One region of the Lentilactobacillus hilgardii genome, then DNA from elsewhere that is predicted to be linked to it. Evidence: predicted binding sites of a transcription regulator. Region 1 holds the regulator's gene; each other region holds the start of a gene.

Region 1 (5,306 bases):
GTTGATAAAATAACGGTCATGGGAAACAAAGAGAATTGTACCATCAAAACCATTTAGCGCTTTTTCCAAAACCTCTCGACTATCAATGTCTAAATGATTGGTTGGTTCATCGAGAATTAAAAAATTATTGTGTTGCATTGCTAACTTTGTTAAAAGTAAGCGGGCTTTTTCACCACCGGACAAATCGTGAACCATTTTAGCAACGTCATCTCCAGAAAAGAGGAAGCTGCCTAAAACGCTTCTAATGTCTCCTTCGGCTGTAGTGGGGTGATCATCCCAGACTTCGCCTAAAACCGTTTTGGAAGGGTGTAGTGAGGCTTGTTCTTGATCATAGTACCCAGTGTCAACACCGGTTCCAAATTGAGCCGAACCCTTTAAAAAGGGAATAATGCCAAGAATGCTTTTTAAAAGGGTGGACTTACCAACCCCATTGGGGCCGACAATTGCAATGGCCTGATTTCTTTTGACATCCAAGTTGACTGGTTCTGAAAGAATCTTTGTATAACCAACTGCTGCGTCAGTGACCTTTAAAATGTTGTTACCGCTTTTGGATTTTGGTGAGAATGTGAAACGAACACTTTTACCGTCAGACGTTGGCTTTTCAATTCGGTTCATTCTCTCAAGCTGTTTTCTACGAGCCTGGGCTTGTTTTGTAGTAGATGCTCTCACAATATTTTTATCAACGAAGGTTTGGAGTTTGGAAATTTCAGCCTGTTGCTTTTCATATTCTTTCCAGCGAAGGGAGATTTCTTGTTGCTTCTTTTGGGTGTACTGTGTGTAATTTCCGGCGTAATGTCTTAATGTACCGTTAGCCAGGTCATAAACTTCGTTAACGATACGATCAAGAAAATATCGGTCATGTGAAATAATCAATAACGAACCGCTGTAGTTTTGAATATAACTTTCCAACCAGGTAATCGTTTCGACATCCAAGTGATTGGTTGGTTCGTCTAAAATTAACAATTCAGGTTTTTCAAGTAGTAGTTTTGCAAGTGCTAATTGTGTTTTTTGGCCACCTGAAAGTTCATTAATCGGTTTATCGTACTGGTCCTTATCAAAGCCGAAGCCATGGAGAACGCCACGTATTTCCGCATCATAGCCATAACCATTATGCTGTTCAAAATTGGCTCGAACAGTATCATAAGTTGCTGAAATTTGGTGAAACCTATCCGATTTTGGATCCAGCGTGCTTATTTGAGCTTCAAGTTCATGAATCTTAGTTTCTTGTTCCTTGAGTTTCGCAAAGACTGACGACATTTCTTCATAAATTCCCTTATCGGAATCTAATCCCGTATCTTGCGCCAAATATCCGATTGTGAGATTCTTTTTTGTTGTTATTTGACCGCCATCGATGGACTGCTCGCCGATGATCATTTTAACTAATGTTGATTTGCCGGCACCGTTTCGGCCGACTAATGCAATGCGACTTTTTTCTTGAATTGATAAGTTTACTTTTGAGAATATGTTAATACCATTAAATCTTTTGGTTAAATCTTGGGCTTGTAAGATTATCAACGATCCAGCCACCTTTCTTTTATCCTTATAAGTTTATCATATTGTTGATTTTGAGGCGATTTAGATGGGATGATGTCTCTAATAGTGACATTTCTTTGTTAATTTCAAAGCTAATATTTGAAATGTATTTCACAAGATGGTATCTTATGTTAGAATACTAAGTAAAGAGAGATTCACAAAGTGCTCAGTTAGCAAAATTAATGAAATTTAGGAGGAAATTTTCGTGACAGCTGAAAATATTCCACGTGCGACCGCTAAACGGTTGCCAATTTACTACAGATACTTAAATATATTACATGACACAGGCAAAAGTCGGATTTCTTCAACTGAATTAGCTGAAGCTGTTCAAGTAGATTCTGCTACCATCCGTCGTGACTTTTCATACTTTGGTGCATTGGGGAAGCGTGGATATGGTTATGATGTGGATAGCCTGCTTTCGTTTTTTAAGCAGATCTTGAACCAGGAACATTTAACCAACGTTGCATTGATTGGGGTTGGCAACTTAGGACACGCCCTGCTGAATTTTAACTTTCACAAAGATGGTAATGTTAGGATTTCGGCAGCCTTCGATACTGATGATACAATTATTAATAAGATTGAGGACGGCGTTCCAGTCTATCCAATTCAAGAACTGGCACATCAACTTCAGGAACAGCAAATCCAAGTGATTATTTTAACCGTTCCTTCAAGCGCAGCTCAGGCAGTAACAGATGATGCTGTTGCAGGCGGTGTAAAGGGAATTTTAAACTTTACACCAATCAGACTTTCCGTTCCTGACGATGTACTTGTTCAAAACGTTGATTTAACTAACGAATTGCAAACGTTGATTTATTTTATAGAGAATTTTGGCAAGTAACCATATAAAGCGTCATAAGTGGCAGGGGACAATCTTTATTATGTTGTGAAAGACAAACTTTCACAACATAATGGGAGTCTCTTTATTTTGTGTGTCAGCAATATATTTGTGAGTGATAGAAAAGAGGTCAAGACAGTTATCGTCCTGATCTTTTTTTATATTTAGCGCATGATGACGTTGGCCTTTAATCTCCTGACGCTATTGTAACAAGAATTGATCGCATTGATTGAAAAACGCTTGAATATTGCAATGTTTATGAAAAATCCTTGCAATTCCGCTCAAAAAATAATATATTATAAGCAGTGATTAGCACTTCTGTCATATGAGTGCTAATGATGCTAAAAATTGTTGTAAATGGAGGGACTAACGTGTTAAAACCATTAGGAGATCGCGTAATTATCGAAAGAGAAGAAGAAGAGGAAAAAAACGTTGGCGGCATTGTTTTAGCTGATAACGCTAAGAAAAAGCCTCAAACAGGTACAATTGTTGCCGTTGGGGAAGGCCGCGTTTTAGATAACGGTCAAACTGTTGCCCCAGTTGTTAAAAAGGGTGACAAGGTTATGTTCGATAAGTACGCTGGTACGGAAATTGAAGATAACGACAAATCCTATTTAGTTTTGCATGAAAAAGATATCGTCGCAATCGTCGAATAATTGAATTGCGGATAATTGATTCAACAATTTAATAATTTAATCAAAATAAATTTTTGAGGTGAAAATTGGAATGGCTAAACAAGTTAAGTTTTCTGAAGACGCTCGCAGCGCAATGCTTAAAGGTGTTGATAAATTAGCAGATACGGTTAAAGCTACAATTGGTCCTAAGGGTCGTAATGTTGTTTTGGAACAAACAGCTGGTACACCAACAATTACTAATGATGGTGTGACAATCGCCAAGGCAATTGAACTACCTGATCATTTCGAAAACATGGGCGCAAAGTTGGTTTCTGAAGTTGCTTCAAAGACTAACGATGTTGCCGGTGATGGGACAACGACCGCAACTGTTTTAACACAAGCAATCGTGAACGAAGGCATGAAGAACGTGACTGCCGGTGCTAACCCTGTTGGTATTCGTCGTGGTATCGAAACAGCCACTAAAACTGCTGTTGATGCACTTCACAAGATGTCACATGACGTTAAAACAAAAGATGATATTGCACAGATTGCGTCAATTTCATCAGCTAATCCAGAAGTCGGTAAGTTAATTGCCGACGCAATGGAGAAGGTTGGTCATGATGGTGTCATCACAATCGAGGAATCACGTGGTGTTGAAACCAGCTTGGACGTTGTTGAAGGTATGCAATTTGATCGTGGCTATATGTCACAATACATGGTTACCGATAATGACAAGATGGAAGCAGATCTTGATAACCCATACATTCTTGTAACTGATAAAAAGATTACTAACATTCAAGATATTTTACCACTTCTTCAAAAGATTGTGGAACAAGGTCGTTCACTTTTGATCATTGCCGATGATATTGGTGGAGAGGCATTGCCAACACTTGTTTTGAACAAGATGCGTGGTACCTTTAACGTTGTCGCTGTTAAGGCTCCCGGCTTTGGTGACCGTCGTAAAGATCAACTCCAAGATATTGCCATGTTAACTGGTGCTACTGTCATCACTGACGATCTTGGATTGAACTTAAAGGACGCAACGCTTGAGCAATTAGGTCAAGCCAACAAGATCAATGTCACAAAAGATTCTACTACAATTGTTGACGGATCAGGTTCAAAAGATCAAATTTCACAACGTGTTTCAGAAATTAAGACTCAAATCGAAAAAACAACATCAGACTTTGACCGTGACAAATTAAAGGAACGTCTTGCTAAATTGTCAGGTGGAGTTGCCGTTGTTCGTGTCGGTGCAGCTACTGAAACCGAATTAAAGGAAAAGAAGTACCGAATCGAAGATGCTTTGAACGCCACTCGTGCAGCTGTTGAAGAGGGCTTCGTACCTGGTGGTGGAACTGCATTGATTAATGTTATTCCTGAAATCGCCAAGCTTAAGGCTGATGGCGACGAAGCAACTGGTATCAACATTGTTCGTCGAGCACTCGAAGAACCGGTTCGTCAGATTGCCGAAAACGCTGGTGTTGAAGGTTCAGTTATCGTTGAACAGTTAAAAGACGAAAAGCCTGGCATTGGTTATAATGCCGCAAATGGTAAGTTTGAAGATATGATCGATGATGGTATTGTTGATCCTACCAAAGTTACCCGTTCTGCACTTCAAAATGCTGCTTCTGTATCTGCTTTGCTTTTGACTACTGAAGCTGTTGTAGCCGATGAGCCTCAGAAGGATGCACCTGCTGCTCCAATGCCACAACCTGGTATGGGAATGTAATTTTAAGATAAAAATAGTCGCTATAGACAAACAAATTGAGCGTCCGAGCTTGTCGGGCGCTTTTTGTTGTTGTATGGTATTAGTGACTATTTTATGTACATAATCAATACTTGTATTTAATGGTAAGATGGACTATTATTTTATGGTTCACCATGAATGGTAAATATTATAAAAGGAGTAACTATTTATGTGGCGATATTTAAAACGGCTTTTAATTGGTAAGCCGCTAAAAACCACTGACGAAGGCGGCCAAGCTTTAACAAAGTTTAAGGCCTTGGCATTATTATCATCAGACGCGCTATCGTCAGTCGCTTATGGTACTGAACAAATTACCACCATCCTGATAACATTATCAGCCGCTGCATTGATGTATCAGATCTGGGTTGCAGCGCTTGTGTTGGTTCTATTGGCTGCAATTACACTATCATATCAGCAAATTATTCATGCTTATCCGTCTGGTGGTGGGGCCTACGTTGTTGCCAGTACAAATTGGGGTGAACGAGCCGGTTTAGTAGCCGGTGGTTCATTATTGGTTGACTATATGCTAACCGTTGCCGTATCAACGACTTCCGCTACTGAAGCGATTACTTCGGCA
Region 2 (5,306 bases), 990 kb from region 1:
CCGCCACGGTAAGTATCTTCATAAAATTCTTCATAACTGTCCACAATGTGATGCTTGAGTTGAACGTTGGTTTCAGCCGCATTCATCCCTGAAGAGGCCCGGTTGGTATTACCGCCAAAGTTAGCCATCTTTTCAAAGATCACCGGATTCAATCCCAGCTCATGAGCCTGAAGTGCAGCGGTCATTCCGGTTGAGCCGGACCCAATCACGACTAAATCGTATTGGTCTTTTAATTCTTTAATATCAGTTGATTGAAAGACATATTTTGCCATCTTGCGCTTATTTCCTCTCTGTTCATTAGGTTGCTATTTTTGAAAAATCCCAACCCAGGATTTCCCAAATCGACGTTTTATACACCGGGTGCTAAACGCTTTGTTACGCACGTTCTTAGGACTGCTGCGCTAACCATAAACCTGCATGTAAGCTAACGGCCATCAAATTCCAAAAACGGGGATTTAATGCCTGTCAACTGACACTCCGGCTTGTCCCGATTAGCTTCGCGCACTATCAATATTTGTCATCTTCAATGGGTCAACCCATTTATCAAACTGTTCCGCCGTTACCTTTCCCGATTTAATAGCGGCTTCACGAAGTGTCGTGCCGGCTTTATCAGCGGCCTGGGCAATTTTGGCACTATCGTGATAACCAATATGTGGCGACAGTGCTGTAACGGTCATTAATGACTGATCAACTAATTCGGTCATTCGATCAGCGTTAACAGTCAATCCGTGAATCATCTTGTCTGCAAATCCGGTCATTGTGCCGGCTAATAAGTCCGCTGATTCCAGAAAAGCATCGATCAGGACCGGTTTATAAACGTTCATTTCAAAATTACCTTGTGAAGCGGCCATATCAACAACCACGTCATTTCCCACCACCCGAACAGCAGCCATCGTAACGGCTTCGGCCTGAGTCGGGTTAACTTTCCCGGGCATAATGGAGGACCCCGGTTCGTTTGCCGGAATATTCAACTCATCATACCCGGCACGAGGACCACTTGCCAGAAAACGGACGTCATTCGCAATTTTCATCAGATCAGCAGCTAAGGTCTTCATGGCACCATGGACAACGTTTAATCCCGAATGAGCTGCCAAACCGTCAAATTTATTGGTATCAGCTGTGAATTTAAGCCCGTAAACTTTACTCATTCGTTCAGCAATGTCATCCGCAAAATGTGGTGCAGCATTTAATCCGGTTCCAACTGCCGTACCACCCATTGCTAATTCAAGCAGTGTGCCGTCCAACCCCTTTAAATAGGAAAGATCATGTTCAACCATGCTGACCCAGCCACTTACTTCTTGGCCAAATGTCAGTGGCGTTGCATCCTGAAGATGGGTTCGTCCGATTTTAACCGTTCGCCAATAGGTTTCCTGCTTAATCTTTAATTCATCAATTAGATGTTGGGCAGACTCTTCCAGTTTCTGAATGGCTTCACTGGCCGTAATATTCATGGCAGTCGGAAAAATATCGTTTGAACTCTGACCATGGTTCACATCATCATTAGGTAAAATATCAACGCTGCTGTCGATTTGAGCAGCCCTATGTGCAACAACTTCGTTAACGTTCATATTTGTTTGGGTTCCTGATCCGGTTTGGTAAACTTTCAGCGGGAAGTCTTTTCGGAGGTCTTCATCGGATAACGACAGTAGTGAATCAATTGCTTTAACGATCAAGTCGCCTTTTTCTTGATTCAATGCGCCCTCCTCAGCATTTGATTGTGCGGCGGCTTTCTTGATTTGCAGCAAGGCTTTAATGATTGGTAAGGGCATAAACTGACCGGTTGGAAAATTGTTTCGACTCCTCTCAGTTTGTGGTCCCCATAACGCACTTGCAGGAATTTCAACTGGGCCTATCGTATCTTCTTCAACTCGTACATCTTTGTCTGACATATTGGTTACCTCCATTATGAATAATAGTTAAAGTAAACAGTTAATATTATACAATGCGTTTAATTGTTACATTAATCACAATATAAATAAAAATAGTCGCATTTTTTAAAATGCATTTACAGATCACTACCTGATCATCTTACTATCCCTCGTCAGTTATAGTCAATCTCCGGGTAGGCCATTAATAATATTAATATGAGCAAAGCCTTAAAAATCAATCACCTATGTCATATTCAACTACCTGTTTGAGCTACCTTTCTAGTGGTAGGAATAAATTAGGCTTTCATTCTGATTTTCAAAGGAATCGATTGATGATTGACCTCTTTTCACAATGCAATCAATTTCACGACACCTTTCATTTCACAAGCAGTTCCTTTATTAATGAGCCAAAACATCTATGGTAATAGGATTTATCCTTTAACTTTCGGTGTTTTTATTTAAAATTCACTAACTAAAAAATGAAAAGATTAAATTAAAGCGTTTACATTTCACAATCATGCAACTATACTCGAGTAAGTGAAGAGCATTTTACAAAATAATTTTAGGAGGCTTAATTTATGGTTGAAAAGATTAGTGGTTCTGATGCTGTATTAAAGGTGCTGGAACAATGGGGCGTTAACCACATCTATGGCCTGCCAGGTGGCTCATTTGACTCGACCATGAATGCAATTCATAATCAAAAAGATAAGATTAACTATGTTCAAGTACGTCACGAGGAAGCGGGTGCGATTGCTGCATCGGCAACCGCAAAGTTAACCGGTAAGGTCGGTGTCTGCTTCGGTTCAGCCGGCCCCGGTGCGGTCCATTTACTTAATGGCCTATACGATGCTAAAAGTGATGGCGTTCCGGTTGTTGCTTTAGTTGCTCAAGTGCCTACCAGTAATATGAACATGGACTTCTTCCAAGCCATGGATGAAGAACCTATCTTTGATGATGTAGCGGTCTGGAATCGAACGGCAATGACTGCCGATGCCTTGCCGCGAATGACTGATGAAGCCATCCGTCAAGCGTATATGAAGCACGGTGTTGCTGTATTAACGATTCCAAAAGATCTTGGCTGGGCTCAAATTGATAATACTTACGAACCGAATTTGAAGTCACATACCGCACCGGCATATCCGGATCCACGTCCTGAAGACGTTTCCGAAGCCGTCAAGTTAATCAAAGATGCCAAATCACCAATGATTTACTTCGGTCTTGGTGCCAAAGACGCCGCTGATGAATTAAAAGCCGTTTCCGAAAAGTTTAAGATGCCATTAGTCTCATCCGTTTTGGCTAAGGGCATTATTGATGACGATTATCCAGCTTATCTGGGATCTACCGGCCGGGTTGCACCTAAGCCGGGGGCTGAAATCGGATTTAGTACCGACCTGATTCTTTGGGTTGGTAATGATGTGCCATTCAGTGTTTTCCTGTTCAATAAAAAAGCAAAAGTCATTCAAATTGATATCGAAAGTGAAAAGTTGGGTAAACGTCGTCACAACGATGTTTCCATGCTGACAGACTCCAAGAAGGCCCTGAAGGCTATTTTGGATGCCGGTGAAGAAAGAAAGCCATCCGCATTCTATCAAGCTGCTTTGGCCGATAAAACCAACTGGCTCGATTGGCAAAACAGCTTCAAAGATGCCACCGAAAAGCCGGTTCGTCCGGAACCAATATTTGACGTTATTAATAAGACTGCTAGTGACAAAGCCGTCTTCGCCGTGGATGTCGGAAACGTCAACATTAACTTTGAACGTTTAATTTCAATGCATGGCGATCAAAAGTGGGCAACTTCAGGTATTTACGCAACCATGGGCTTTGCACTACCAACTTCAATTGCTGCCAAGATGGAATATCCAGACCGCGACGTTTACAGTCTGAGTGGTGACGGTGGCTTCGCAATGCTGATGGAAGAGGTTATGACTCAGGTTAAATATGGCTTACATGTCGTTAACGTTATCTTCAGTAATGAAACACTCGGCTATATTGAGGCTGAACAAACAGATGATACCCACCAGCCACTTTCCGGTGTTGACCTACCGGATACCAACTGGGCAGAAGTTGCTGAAGGCATGGGTGCCGTTAGCTATACCGTTCGAACCAAGGATGATATGAAGAAAGCCCTTGAAGATGCCGGTAGCACCGACAAACCAGTTGTGATCGATGTCAAGTTGACTCACGATATGCCACTCACAACCCAACACATGTTCATTGACCCTGCATGGCAAGATCAAAAGAAGATTGATGCATTCGTCAGGAAGTATCAAGCTCAAGATTTGAAGCCATTCAGCTACTTCTTAAAGGAAGCGCAGGAAGGCCAACTTCAAACTAACTAGACAAAATTAAAGATGGTTGCTTTCGAAGTAAAGATAATCAGTTAACCCGCTTCGAGTTAACTGATTATGCCGATATTAATACAAACCACCATCGTTTAATCATAATCAAAAAGTTGGGACAAAATTCTTGTTTTGTGCCCAGCTTTTGTTTTGCTGAAAGATGACCTTTGTGAACTACTCGGTTATGAATGACCGAGCTTCTGGGAACACGAAGTAGTATTTAGGCTGTTACATCGGTATGCCGAAAACCCAACTTACAGAACTCCGCTCTTTTACCATGGCTAGTTCCTAACCAATGGCTTTTAGTCCGCAATTAAGGATATTAACTGCCGCATTAATATCTCTGTCGTGATGAGTCCGGCATTCAGAACACGTCCATTCCCGAATATCTAAGGGCTTGGGGCCGTCATTCTGACCGCATGCTGAACAGATTCGGGAAGTGTTTTTGGCGTTCACCATCATTAATTGCTTACCGTACCAGGCACACTTGTATTCCAGCATGGTCCGGAATTGATACCAACTGGCGTTAGCGATGGACTTGGCTAGGTGGTGATTGCGCATCAGATTCTTGGTTTTCAAATCCTCAATCACAATCACATCATAGTTTCTAACTAAGTCCGTCGTCAGTTTATGCAGGTAATCTTTGCGCTGGTTGGCGATTTTTGCTTGATAACGCGCTTTAACCATCCGCGCCCGTTGCCAATTTTGATAATCGTTGAGTGCCATTTTGGATAATTTATGGTGATGATTCCATTGGCGCATCGCAACGGTGGCCTGACGCTTGCGCCGACTAAACTTCGCTTGCCATAAAGTCGCTTGTTTCTCCAGCCACCGGGCATTGAAAGTCCCGTACTTAACCCCATTGGAAGTAATTGCCAAATCGGCGACACCCATATCCAAGCCCACCATTTGGTGAGTCTTCGGCAAGTCATGAACTTCGGTTTCGACCTGCAGGGAAAGATAGTAGCGCCCCGTGGCATCATGACTAATTGTGTAACGCTTAATTTTGGCGTCGGTTAATTGGTTAGTCTTACTGGTCCGAATACTCCCGAGTTTGGGCAATCTTAAACGCCGCTTAGCTTCCACAACGCAAGTTGAT
Region 3 (5,306 bases), 510 kb from region 1:
GTTAACCGAGTATGCGGCGGTCATGACAAGGATGCCGGCTAAAAGCACCGGAATCTTACCCTTTGTGTAAAGAATGCCGGTTACAAACCCGGCAATCATCCCAACACCAAACGCAATCAAAGTGGCAGTCAATGGAGAAAAGCCGTGATAGATTGCGGCCACACACGCTGCCGCTCCCATTGGAAATGTACCTTCAACGGTCATATCGGGAAAATCAAGAATTCGAAATGTCAGAAACAATCCGATTCCGACAATTCCCCAGATCAGGCCCTGCCCGATAGCCGAGACAATAATACTCATTTAATAATTTCTCCTTTTTGCTGCGCTTCTTTAAGCAGGTTGGCGGGCACTTTAATCCCTAATTTATCAGCCTGCTTTTGATTGATGATTAATTTACCATGACGGAAGAACTTAACCGGGGTGGTTGACGGTTTCTTCTTGCCTTTCAAAATTTGAGCAGACATCTTACCGGTTGCAACGCCCAATTCGTATTGGTTAATGCCATAAGTGGCAACACCACCGGCCTTAACCATTGTATCAACAGCTGGGAAAACAGGAACCTTGGCCTTGTCGGCAGCACCAACCAGCGTTTGCATTGCACCGGCAATTGTGTTGTCGGTTGGAACGTAGATCGCATCAACTGAGTGAGCGGCCTGTTCGGCGACCTGGGTTAAATCATTGGTGTTGGCAATTGAATAAGCCTTTAAACGGATATGTTCCTGCTTGCACAGTACGACGAATTTCTTATATTGGGCCACTGCTGAATCATCACTTGATGTATAGATAATGCCCAACGTCTTCATTTTTGGCATAAACTGTTTGATTAAACCAAGTTGTTCCTTTAAAGGTGCTTGGTCTGAAACGCCGGTAATATTGCCACCGGGTTTTTGATTGTTTTTAACCAGGCCGGCACCTTTCGGATCGGTAATGGCGCCAAGAATAACCGGACTCTTTTTCATGGTATTAGCCAGTGCCTGTGCGGCAGGTGTGGCAATACCGATGGTAAGGTCAGCATTTTCATTGGCAAATTTGGTGCTCATTGTCTTTAAATTGCTTTGATCATTTTCCGCATTTTGGAAATCGATTTTAATGTTTTTACCAGGCGTATAGCCTTCGTCCTTTAATCCGGCAATGATACCCTTATGAATGGAATCAAGAGCAGGGTGGGACATTAATTGCAGAATGCCTATGGTTGGTTTTGATTGGGACTGCTGCTTCTTTTGATTATCAAAGTAAGCGTAACCTAAAATTGCAAAAATAATGAAAATAACGCCAAGTATGGTTAATTTCTTTCTCATGATGAATAACTTCCCTTCAATAATATGAAATAATAATAAATTGCTTAACGATTGAGAATTATTGCGAACAAAAAAACGAGTACCCGGATTTGACCGAAGTACTCGTTAATTAACTCGGCCTGTCCGGAATCATCTGCACAGACCGTTTCTTTTCGGAAAGATTGCCGGCACAGATGCGTTCATGATCGCATGCTTAAGATCAAGTCGCACCCGTCCGTGTGACCTGTTTACCGGCTTTGCCAAGTTTGATAAACGTGAGATGTCATTGCTATCTTTCCTTTCGCATAGAATACATTAATTTTAGCGGAAGGCGGGGATGGTGTCAAGATTTCGAAGCCGGATGACGCAATTATATTGACAATCCGGATTCTTAGTGTAGAATACTTATTAACATTTAAGAATCTAATCAATATTTAATCATTATCACTGTGATGAGAAGAGTAGGGCAATAAAGATGCTGATAGCGACTGTCGTTAGTGAGAGGGCAGAGCAGAACGTTGTTTGAAGATGAACTCGGAGTGATTACCAAGAGTGAAAGCTCAAGGTACGTGAGATTGGTCACGTTAACAATTAGAGGCGTTGATTGACGCAAATATGGGTGGTAACACGGAAAGTCCGTCCCTATGCATTTTGGTGCATGGGGGCGGACTTTTTTTTAAAATCAGGGTAGTCGTTAGAAGTCAGTCGGGATATCGGGAGGAAATTGTCATGAAATTAAAGTTGGCTTTAAAAAGATCACTGTTGGTTGTGGGGATTGCGTTAGCAGGTGTGGCCTTAACTGCTTGTGGTTCAAGCTCATCGTCATCAAAAAATGGTACTTATCGATCGGAACTTAAACAATCCAAGCAGCTGACGATCGGACTTGAGGGGACGTATCCGCCGTATTCCTATCGAAAAGATGGCAAGCTTACCGGATTTGAGGTTGAACTTGGAAAGGCAGTCGCTAAGAAACTGGGGGTCAAGGCAAACTTTGTTCCAACAAAATGGGATAGTTTGATTGCCGGTCTGGGCAGCGGCAAGTACGATGTGGTATTGAATAATATCACCCAAACACCGGAGCGCCGAAAACAGTACCTGTTCTCAAAGCCCTATGTGTATTCACGTTATGTCTTAATTACCCGTTCCGGAAGTAATGCCATTAAAACGACTGCGGATATTAAAGACAAGAAATTTGCCGAAGCGACAGGATCGGATAATGAGCTGATTGCCAAGAAATTTGGCGCAGTTATCGTGCCACAGGAGCAGTTCCAGACCAGCTTGGATTTAATCAAACAGGGTCGGGCACAGGGCGCAATTAATGCGGAATCGGCATTGCTGACATATGCCAAAGACAACTCGATTAAAGGGCTTAAGTATCGATTACTGAAGGATTCCGAACAGAAGCCGGCAAAAATTTCCGGCCTCTTTAATAAAAAGTCACCAAAATTAAAAGATAAGTTTAACAAAGTTCTCGACCAACTCAGAAAAGACGGGACATTGAAGCGTTTGTCGCAAAAGTATTTCAGCAAGGACATTACGACTAAATAGAAATGACATTAATCGTTAAGGTAAGCAGAAAGGATTAATAGAAATGACAGTTTGTAAACAGCTTCCTAAAGAGAAACTCGGCTTCTTCCCAACACCGGTCCATCGCCTGGATCGTTTGTCCAAACAGTTGGGCATTAATCTGTACTTAAAACGGGATGATTTCACGGGTCCCAATCTATTCGGCGGCAATAAAATCCGTAAGCTTGAATATTTGTTGGGGGATGCGCGTCAAAAAGGAGCTGATACGGTCATAACATTTGGGGCCACCCAGTCCAACCACGCGATGGAAACGGCTGTGGCAGCCAATCGACTTGGCCTAAACACGATTTTATATTTGGAGACCATTACGCCAAATGATCAACAGGATGATCGGGCAAATATTTTACTGGATAAAATTTTAGGCGCTCAAATCCACTATGTTTCGATGAAGGGTCGTACCGAAGCACAAGCCGATGAGATATCGATGCAGCAGGCCCTGGTAGAAAAGAAGCATTTGGAAGCGAACGGGCATCACGTTTATATTATTCCGGTAGGCGGGGCAACACCGATTGGGTCGGTTGGATTTGTGCTTGGCTTCAAAGAGCTGGTTGACCGACTTCCCGATGTGGCGATCGATTATGTTGTCCATGGCAGTGGGACAGGCGGTACGGCAGCCGGATTGATTGCAGGCGCAAAAGTATTTTCCAAAGAAGCCCATCCAACTCAAATATTGTCGATAAATGTGAGTCCCAAGCCGGAAAGCCACTATCAAAAAGTAGTTGATCTGGGAAATGATGCGTTGGGGTTATTGGATCTTGAGACCAGAATTTCACTGACAGATGCCCATTTTGATCAGTCATACTTTGGTGACGGATACGAAATTCCGAGTGAAGCCGGTTCGAATGCCATTCGATTACTGGCAAGAACTGAAGGTATTTTAACTGATCCTGTGTATACCGGAAAAGCCTTTGCCGGATTGCTGGACTATGTCAGAACCGGGAAAATCAAGCCCGGAAGTAACGTTGTTTTCTGGCATACGGGAGGTGTTTCAGCACTGTTTGCGGAACATAAAATTGTTGGGGAAATTGTGTAGTTAATCAATAGCACGGTGACAGGAAAAAGTCGACTTTTGATTATTTCTTATGTGAATAATTATCCACGCCTTATAACAAGCGGTTACAGGTAGGCCGCTTGTTTTTTTGTTGTGTCATTGTTAATTGTGCATAAAATTACAAGTCTAAATGATTGTGACCGCATAAAAATCGTTGTATTCTGAAAATGGTGGAAGGGCTTACAGGATGATTATAGTTCGGTTTTATTTTTGAGAGGAAGTTTTAATTATGGCTAAACAAATTACAGGTGCCGTCATCGAAAAGTTGAATGCTGAATTCAAGTTGGAAAGTTTGGAAGTCGATGATCAGCCGAAAGCCCACGAAGTATTGGTGCACATCGTTGCCAGCGGAATTTGTCATACCGACGAAGCTGTTCGAAACGGTTCTGCCGGAGAGTATCCTTATCCAGGCGTTGTCGGACACGAAGGCGCCGGAATCGTTGAAAAAGTCGGCTCACAGGTCAGCACGGTTAAGGTTGGTGATCACGTTATTCTGTCATATGACTACGATGGTACTTGCCACAACTGCCTGACCGGTCATCCGTCTTCCTGTATTAATTGGGCCAAATTGAACATGGCTGGAACCCGTCCAGACGGCTCATTCGCATTTACCCGTGATGATGGGTCACCTATCCACAACTTCTTTAATCAATCATCGTTCACGACAGAAACACTGGTTCAAGAGCGTAACGTCACCGTGATTGATAAGGATATTGACTTACGAAAAGTCGGACCGTTAGGCTGTGGCTTTGTTACCGGTTCGGGAACCGTCTTTAACGGGTTGAAACCAAAAGAGGGCGACACGATTGCAATTGTCGGGACCGGTGCCGTTGGTTCAGGTGCTTTAATGGCTGCAAAGATCAAGGGATGCTCCAAGATTATTTGTGTCGACATCCATGATAGTCGTCTGGAAATGGCAAAAGAGCTTGGTGCTACCGATACGATTAACAGTTTGAAAGAGAATTGGGTTGATAAGGTTAAAGAATTGACAAATGGTGAAGGCGTTAACTTCGCTATTGATACGACTGGTATTTCTGCAATTATGCACCAAGCAATTACCGCGTTGGCTTCGGGCGGTCACTTGGCACCGATTGCTGTTACCGCAAAGACATTGGAATTTATGCCGTGGAATGAATTAACTGCACTTCAAAAACACGTGGATGGCGTATTGATGGGGGATGCAATTCCACAATTGGCTCTTCAAAAACTGATCAATTTCTGGAAAGCCGGACAGTTCCCATTTGATAAACTGGAGAAGTTTTATACTTTCGAGCAAATTAATGAAGCAAACAAAGCTTCGAATGATGGCTCGGTTATTAAGCCCGTCATGATTATTGATCAGGATTACAAACCCGGTGAATAAACTAAAGTGTCATATTGATCTGCAATTT
Region 4 (5,306 bases), 610 kb from region 1:
GTCTCTGGCATCATCCAGAATTTCTTCAGCCCGTTCCTGAAATGATTGCATGACATCTTGCCCCAATGTTACCCCATATTGAACATAGCGTTGATCACTTGCTACGGAAACGATTTGTAACGTTGATCCGAATTTATTTGCCAATTTAGCTGCTTCGCTCACAGCCCGTTTAGAATTATCACTACCGTCAACAGGAACTAAAATTGTTTCATACATAAACAGCCACCTCCAATTTTCATTTTACAACTAAAGTTTACCATTTAATTATTGCAGCAACCTCTATTAAGTTCGTAGAAATCCAAATTATTGGAAACGCTCACAAAGTTATTTATAATGAATGTGATTTCACTCACCAATCTAAGGAGGAAAATGATGATGGATACTCAATTATTAATGAATAAAGTTGCGATTATCACTGGTGCCGGATCAGGAATGGGGGCCGCGATGGCCAAGCTGTTTGCTAAAGAGGGTGCAAAAGTAGTCGCTGCCGATTTGAATATTGATAACGCTAATAAAGTCATCAAGGATATTCAGTCAGATGGCTATGAAGCAGCCGCAATCAAAGTCAACGTTGCAGATCGCCAAGATATTTCGTCAATGTTTGCATTTGCCAAAGATCATTATGACCACGTAGACATCTTGGTCAATAACGCCGGTATTATGGACAACATGGCTGCAATTGGCGACTTGGAAGATGACGAATGGCACAAGGTTATGGCTGTCAACACAGATAGTGTGATGTATGGTATGCGGGAAGCAATCAGGGAATTTCTTCCAAAGCACACTGGTGTTATTTTAAACATTGCGTCCGTCGGTGGGACAAACGGCGCTCGTGCCGGTGCGGCATATACGGCATCCAAACATGCTGTTGTTGGTCTTACCAAGAATACAGCCTATATGTATGCAAACGAGGGTATTCGGGTTAATGCTATTGCACCGGGTGGCATTCAAACCAATATTGCCCAGACAATGGGAAATATAAATGAGTTCGGTATAAAACGCCAAATGACCGGGATGCAAACCTCACCCAAGCCCGGTAGTCCTGAAGAAATTGCTGACACAGCACTTTTCCTAGTTTCCGACAAGGCAGCCTATATCAATGGTGCTGTGTTACCCGTTGATGGCGGTTGGACAGCCTACTAAAGTCATCATTCAATTAAAAAATCTTTTTTATATCGTCTAAAAAGAGGTGGACAATTGCTTTTGTCCACCTCTTTTCTGTTTGTTATTGCACTAATTGTGCGGTTAAATTGAATTCTTTCGATCAGGTATCGAACTCACTCAATATTAAGATGTTTCACAATTTCTTTATTCTCTTGAAGTTCCTGTCGCCGCTTCTTTAATCGCTCCTGATAGTTTTTTACCAAATAAACCTCTTCGGCAGTTTCCGGTATTAACTTGGGAAACTGAACGTCTTCAAGTGGGTTGGTCACAATCAGCGTACAAAATGACATAAACGCCAGCTTGGTTTCTTTCGTTTGTTTATTATATGCTTCAAACTTGCTAAATACCTCAACTGCTTTTTTATCGGCACCGGTTACGTATGATGTGCACTTACTAATATCGCCAGGAGTTAAAGGTGCCAGAAATTGCGTATGGTCATAACCTGCCGTCACAAATGATAAATGACTCGGCAAAAATTTTACACCCGACAGGCCGGCATTGGCATCAAGGATCTCCAATGTTCGCCCACCAAATTGAATTTGATTGTTGTTCATGTCCCCAGGGAAAATATAGCTTTCGTGAATTGCAGCTGTTTGGGCACAGGTAATTGTTTCAACGATAATAAACGCCTCCGGTCAAATCGATTAGTTTCTTTATTAATATGATACCCTTTTCATTAGTGTGATGGCAACAATAACAGGTGATAAGGATCACTTTGTGAATTTAATATTACAAATACAAGCATTTTATTGTTAGCGCTTTCTCAAAGATGTAAAATGTATCTGTACAGAGAAAATAACATTTTCACTTAGGAGGCTCATATCATGAAAGCAGTACGTATTTATGGTGAAAAAGATATTCGTGTGGAAGATGTTGACATACCGGAACCAAAAGATGATCAGGTACAATTAAAGGTTAAGTATTGTGGTATTTGTGGTAGCGACTTACATGCATACCTTGAGGGTTGGGGCTTGCCAACTGTGCCGTACCCATTGACCGGCAAAACAGTACCAATTACACTTGGACATGAATTTTCCGGTGAGGTCGTAAAGGTCGGAAAAGATGTCGACGGACTACAAGTTGGTGACCATGTTGCTGTAGAGCCATTGCTTGCCTGTGGAAAATGTGAAAACTGTCGTGCAGGAAACTATAATTTCTGTAACCGAGCTGTTTCAACCGATGGCGCCGGTAACTTCTTAGGATTTTCAGAAGATGGTGGAATGGCACAATACGCAAACGTTCAAGGTGTCTTTGCTCACAAATTACCAGAAGACATGAGTTTTGAATTGGGCGCTTTGGCTGAACCAACAGCCGTTGTTTACGAAGCCGTCAAGAAGAGCCACTTGCGAGAAGGTCAAAGTGTCGCTGTTATGGGAGCAGGTCCAATTGGATTACTCCAGGCACTTTTAGCTAAAATTGCCGGTGCAAACAAAGTTTATATCGTTGATGTTTCCAAGGTCCGTTTGGAAAAAGCAAAGGAGCTCGGACTGAAACATGCACTTGACCCTACTCAGGTTGATGTCGAAAAAGAAATCAAAAAAGATTTTCCAAACGGTGTTGATATTACATTTGAGTGTGCCGGTGTTCAAGCCACCTTTGATACTGCATTGAAGGTCACAAAACGAACCGGTACCTTACAAGTAGTTGCACTTTATGGGAAACCACTTACAATGAATATGACAGATGATTTAATTATGCAAGGCCTCGATATCATTACGACGCTTTGCTACAACAATTCATTCCCTAATGTTTTAGGAATTATTGACAATCATAAAGATTTGTTCAAGAAGATCGTTACAAAGAAAGTCAGCTTGGATGATGCATTGGATCAAGGAATTAAAGCCTTGGCAACTGATAAATCACAAGTTAAGATTTTGATTGATCCGGCATTATAATCCGGCTTTCCCTGAACAATTGTAGAAATACAGAACCTCACCCTTCCTCTAAGCCCACTTCCTGGTTCTGCTTTGGTGGAAGGGCAACAGATAATTATTCCCTTATGAAAAAATTCACCGACAGCTACTTTGTCGGTGGATTTTTTTCAATAGTGACGTTATTCTTTTGATAACTTCTTCTCCATGTTAATATCGGTTACTTCAAATCCACTTTCCCGATAAACATGAATTGCCCGCTTATTACTGCCAAACACATGCAACGCCATATTCTTAAACCCGATTTTTAAAGCCTCATTACCGGCCAATTTTAAAGCCTGTTTGCCAAATCCCTGATCCTGATACTGCTTCAATATTTGAAGATCGTAAATAAACGCTGTTTCCGGGTTATCCGTACTTTTAGCAATCCAAATAACACCAACTTTGGTTTCGTTATGGTCGATCCTATAAAAATAATTGTCCGGTGTTGCTATACCATTGGGCAGTAAACGCTGATATTCTTCACTTGCCCGCTGAAAGGCCAGTTGTTCGGTCCAAGTCCCCGCCTTAATTTTTTCTCCGGCATAGTCGGTTACTGCTGTCGACAAATAAGTATCGTAATCTTTTTGGGACATAGCATTTAATGTAATCATAGAATCCCTCCAAATCAATTTAATTTCCAATAAAGATATTATAACAGTCAAAATGCGTCAATGGCCTGTCAGCTTTCAGATGATAAACCGAAACCAGGCTATCCACGCATTTTTTACGTCTTTTAAGCAATGACACTTTTAATACAATCGATAAAATAGCTCGTTAAATAACGTTTGGTTAATACCGTTTCTACTTACATCCCCAAAAAGATTCTTAAAAATCCCAGTGAAATAACGCCGACTACCACGGTGACCAGCAAATTTTTTGAAATAACGGCACTCAAAACCGTCGGTAAAGAAGCTAGTAAATTAGGGATATTCAGCGATGGCAGCTGTCCCAAATGTTGTATAAATAAATTTTCAAACCACAAAGCTGACATGATCGCAATTGGAACAAAGCTCAAAAATTCAACAACACCCGCGGATAACTTGAATTTTTTTAAAATAACAAACGGCATAATTCTGGATAGCCAGGTTGCTATTCCGGATCCTAAAATTGTCAAAAAAACAAAACTAGAAGAAGGCATGCTTCATCACCACCCCAAACGCACAAGCTAATAATGTTACAACCAGCGTTAACAGATTTGCCGGAATAAAAATAATGCCGATAAAAGTTGCGACTAAAACAAAACCGACCACTAGCAGCTGTAATTTGAATTTGATCGATTTATCACTAATCAGCTGCAAGTAAAGAAGTCCTATAAACATCGAAACCAGGGCAAAATCCAAGCCGAATTTTTCAGGGTTACTGATAAAGTTTCCCAACAAAGCGCCTACCAGAGACGCAGCTGCCCACGCCAAATAAGCAAACCAGTTGACCGTATTGAACCAGGCAAAATTCAGTTTTCTGTTAGTATAGTTCAGTTTATTCATTCCCAGGGCAAAGCTTTCATCGGTGACCAGCCCACCTAAAATGATGTTCTTTAACAGGCTTTCCTTTTGAAAATAAGGTGCCAAGGTTGTACTCATCAAAATCATTCTTGAATTAACCAAAAATGCCGATAAAATAATCGACAACATTGGACTATGTGTGACAAGCATACTGACGATGATAAATTGCGACGCACCACCATATGTAATCAAAGACATTAACGTGATCATCAGCGGACTGATTCCCGAGGCTTTCCCCACAATGCCATATGCCAAGCCAATTCCTATGTATCCAAATACAGTCGGCAGCGTTTCTTTGGCCGCACTTGAAACCGTTAACTCATTATTCACGCAACATTTCCCCCATTCCTTAATTATTGTTGAACGAGAAGACCGGATTAGTTGACTTCTATCCCAGCTATTGTTTAAAATAAAAGACGAAAGTATAATATATTAAACATTAATGGAATTTTAATTCATTTTTCATCTTATGTCAACACTGGCTGGGGGCTTTTTTACCATGGATATCGGCGCAATTGTCAGCACAAATCTAAGAAAAATCCGACTTGAAAAGGGATTCAGTTTAACTAAATTATCAGAACTCTCCGGTGTTAGTAAAGGGATGCTCTCACAAATCGAGAATAACGGGACCAGTCCCACCATCAACACAATCTGGAAGATTTGTGCCGGATTAAACGTTCCTTACACCGCATTGTTAGAAGGACGTGTTGAAACGACCAAAATTATC

What was found. Region 1 encodes Rex, which represses fermentation and respiration genes when NADH is low (regulators of the CRP and FNR family bind a similar motif). Its sites were predicted from a motif close to TTGTGAANTANTTCACAA; they were not measured.
Region 2: a site for Rex is predicted at 1,953-1,970, ahead of GQR93_RS14010 (class II fumarate hydratase). Genes of this name have one in related genera too.
Region 3: a site for Rex is predicted at 4,022-4,039, ahead of GQR93_RS11810 (NAD(P)-dependent alcohol dehydrogenase). Genes of this name have one in related genera too.
Region 4: a site for Rex is predicted at 1,914-1,931, ahead of GQR93_RS12280 (2,3-butanediol dehydrogenase). Genes of this name have one in related genera too.

What each region holds. Positions count from the first base shown of each region.
Region 1 covers NZ_CP047121.1:1,972,392-1,977,697, reverse strand. Annotated here, with positions in the region: gene GQR93_RS09285 (ABC-F family ATP-binding cassette domain-containing protein) at 1-1,515, opposite strand, end outside; gene GQR93_RS09280 (redox-sensing transcriptional repressor Rex) at 1,739-2,371, shown strand; gene groES (co-chaperone GroES) at 2,740-3,024, shown strand; gene groL (chaperonin GroEL) at 3,095-4,711, shown strand; partial or broken gene GQR93_RS09265 (APC family permease) at 4,899-5,306, shown strand, end outside.
Region 2 covers NZ_CP047121.1:2,963,635-2,968,940, forward strand. Annotated here, with positions in the region: gene GQR93_RS14005 (flavocytochrome c) at 1-272, opposite strand, end outside; gene GQR93_RS14010 (class II fumarate hydratase) at 492-1,904, opposite strand; gene spxB (pyruvate oxidase) at 2,447-4,207, shown strand; gene GQR93_RS14020 (RNA-guided endonuclease TnpB family protein) at 4,496-5,306, opposite strand, start outside.
Region 3 covers NZ_CP047121.1:2,479,561-2,484,866, reverse strand. Annotated here, with positions in the region: gene GQR93_RS11830 (ABC transporter permease) at 1-300, opposite strand, end outside; gene trpX (tryptophan ABC transporter substrate-binding protein) at 297-1,298, opposite strand; gene GQR93_RS11820 (transporter substrate-binding domain-containing protein) at 2,007-2,825, shown strand; gene GQR93_RS11815 (D-cysteine desulfhydrase family protein) at 2,869-3,897, shown strand; gene GQR93_RS11810 (NAD(P)-dependent alcohol dehydrogenase) at 4,145-5,278, shown strand.
Region 4 covers NZ_CP047121.1:2,582,841-2,588,146, forward strand. Annotated here, with positions in the region: gene GQR93_RS12265 (universal stress protein) at 1-216, opposite strand, end outside; gene GQR93_RS12270 (glucose 1-dehydrogenase) at 334-1,143, shown strand; gene GQR93_RS12275 (hypothetical protein) at 1,278-1,718, opposite strand; gene GQR93_RS12280 (2,3-butanediol dehydrogenase) at 1,989-3,059, shown strand; gene GQR93_RS12285 (GNAT family N-acetyltransferase) at 3,218-3,688, opposite strand; gene GQR93_RS12290 (AzlD domain-containing protein) at 3,883-4,215, opposite strand; gene GQR93_RS12295 (AzlC family ABC transporter permease) at 4,202-4,909, opposite strand; gene GQR93_RS12300 (helix-turn-helix domain-containing protein) at 5,079-5,306, shown strand, end outside.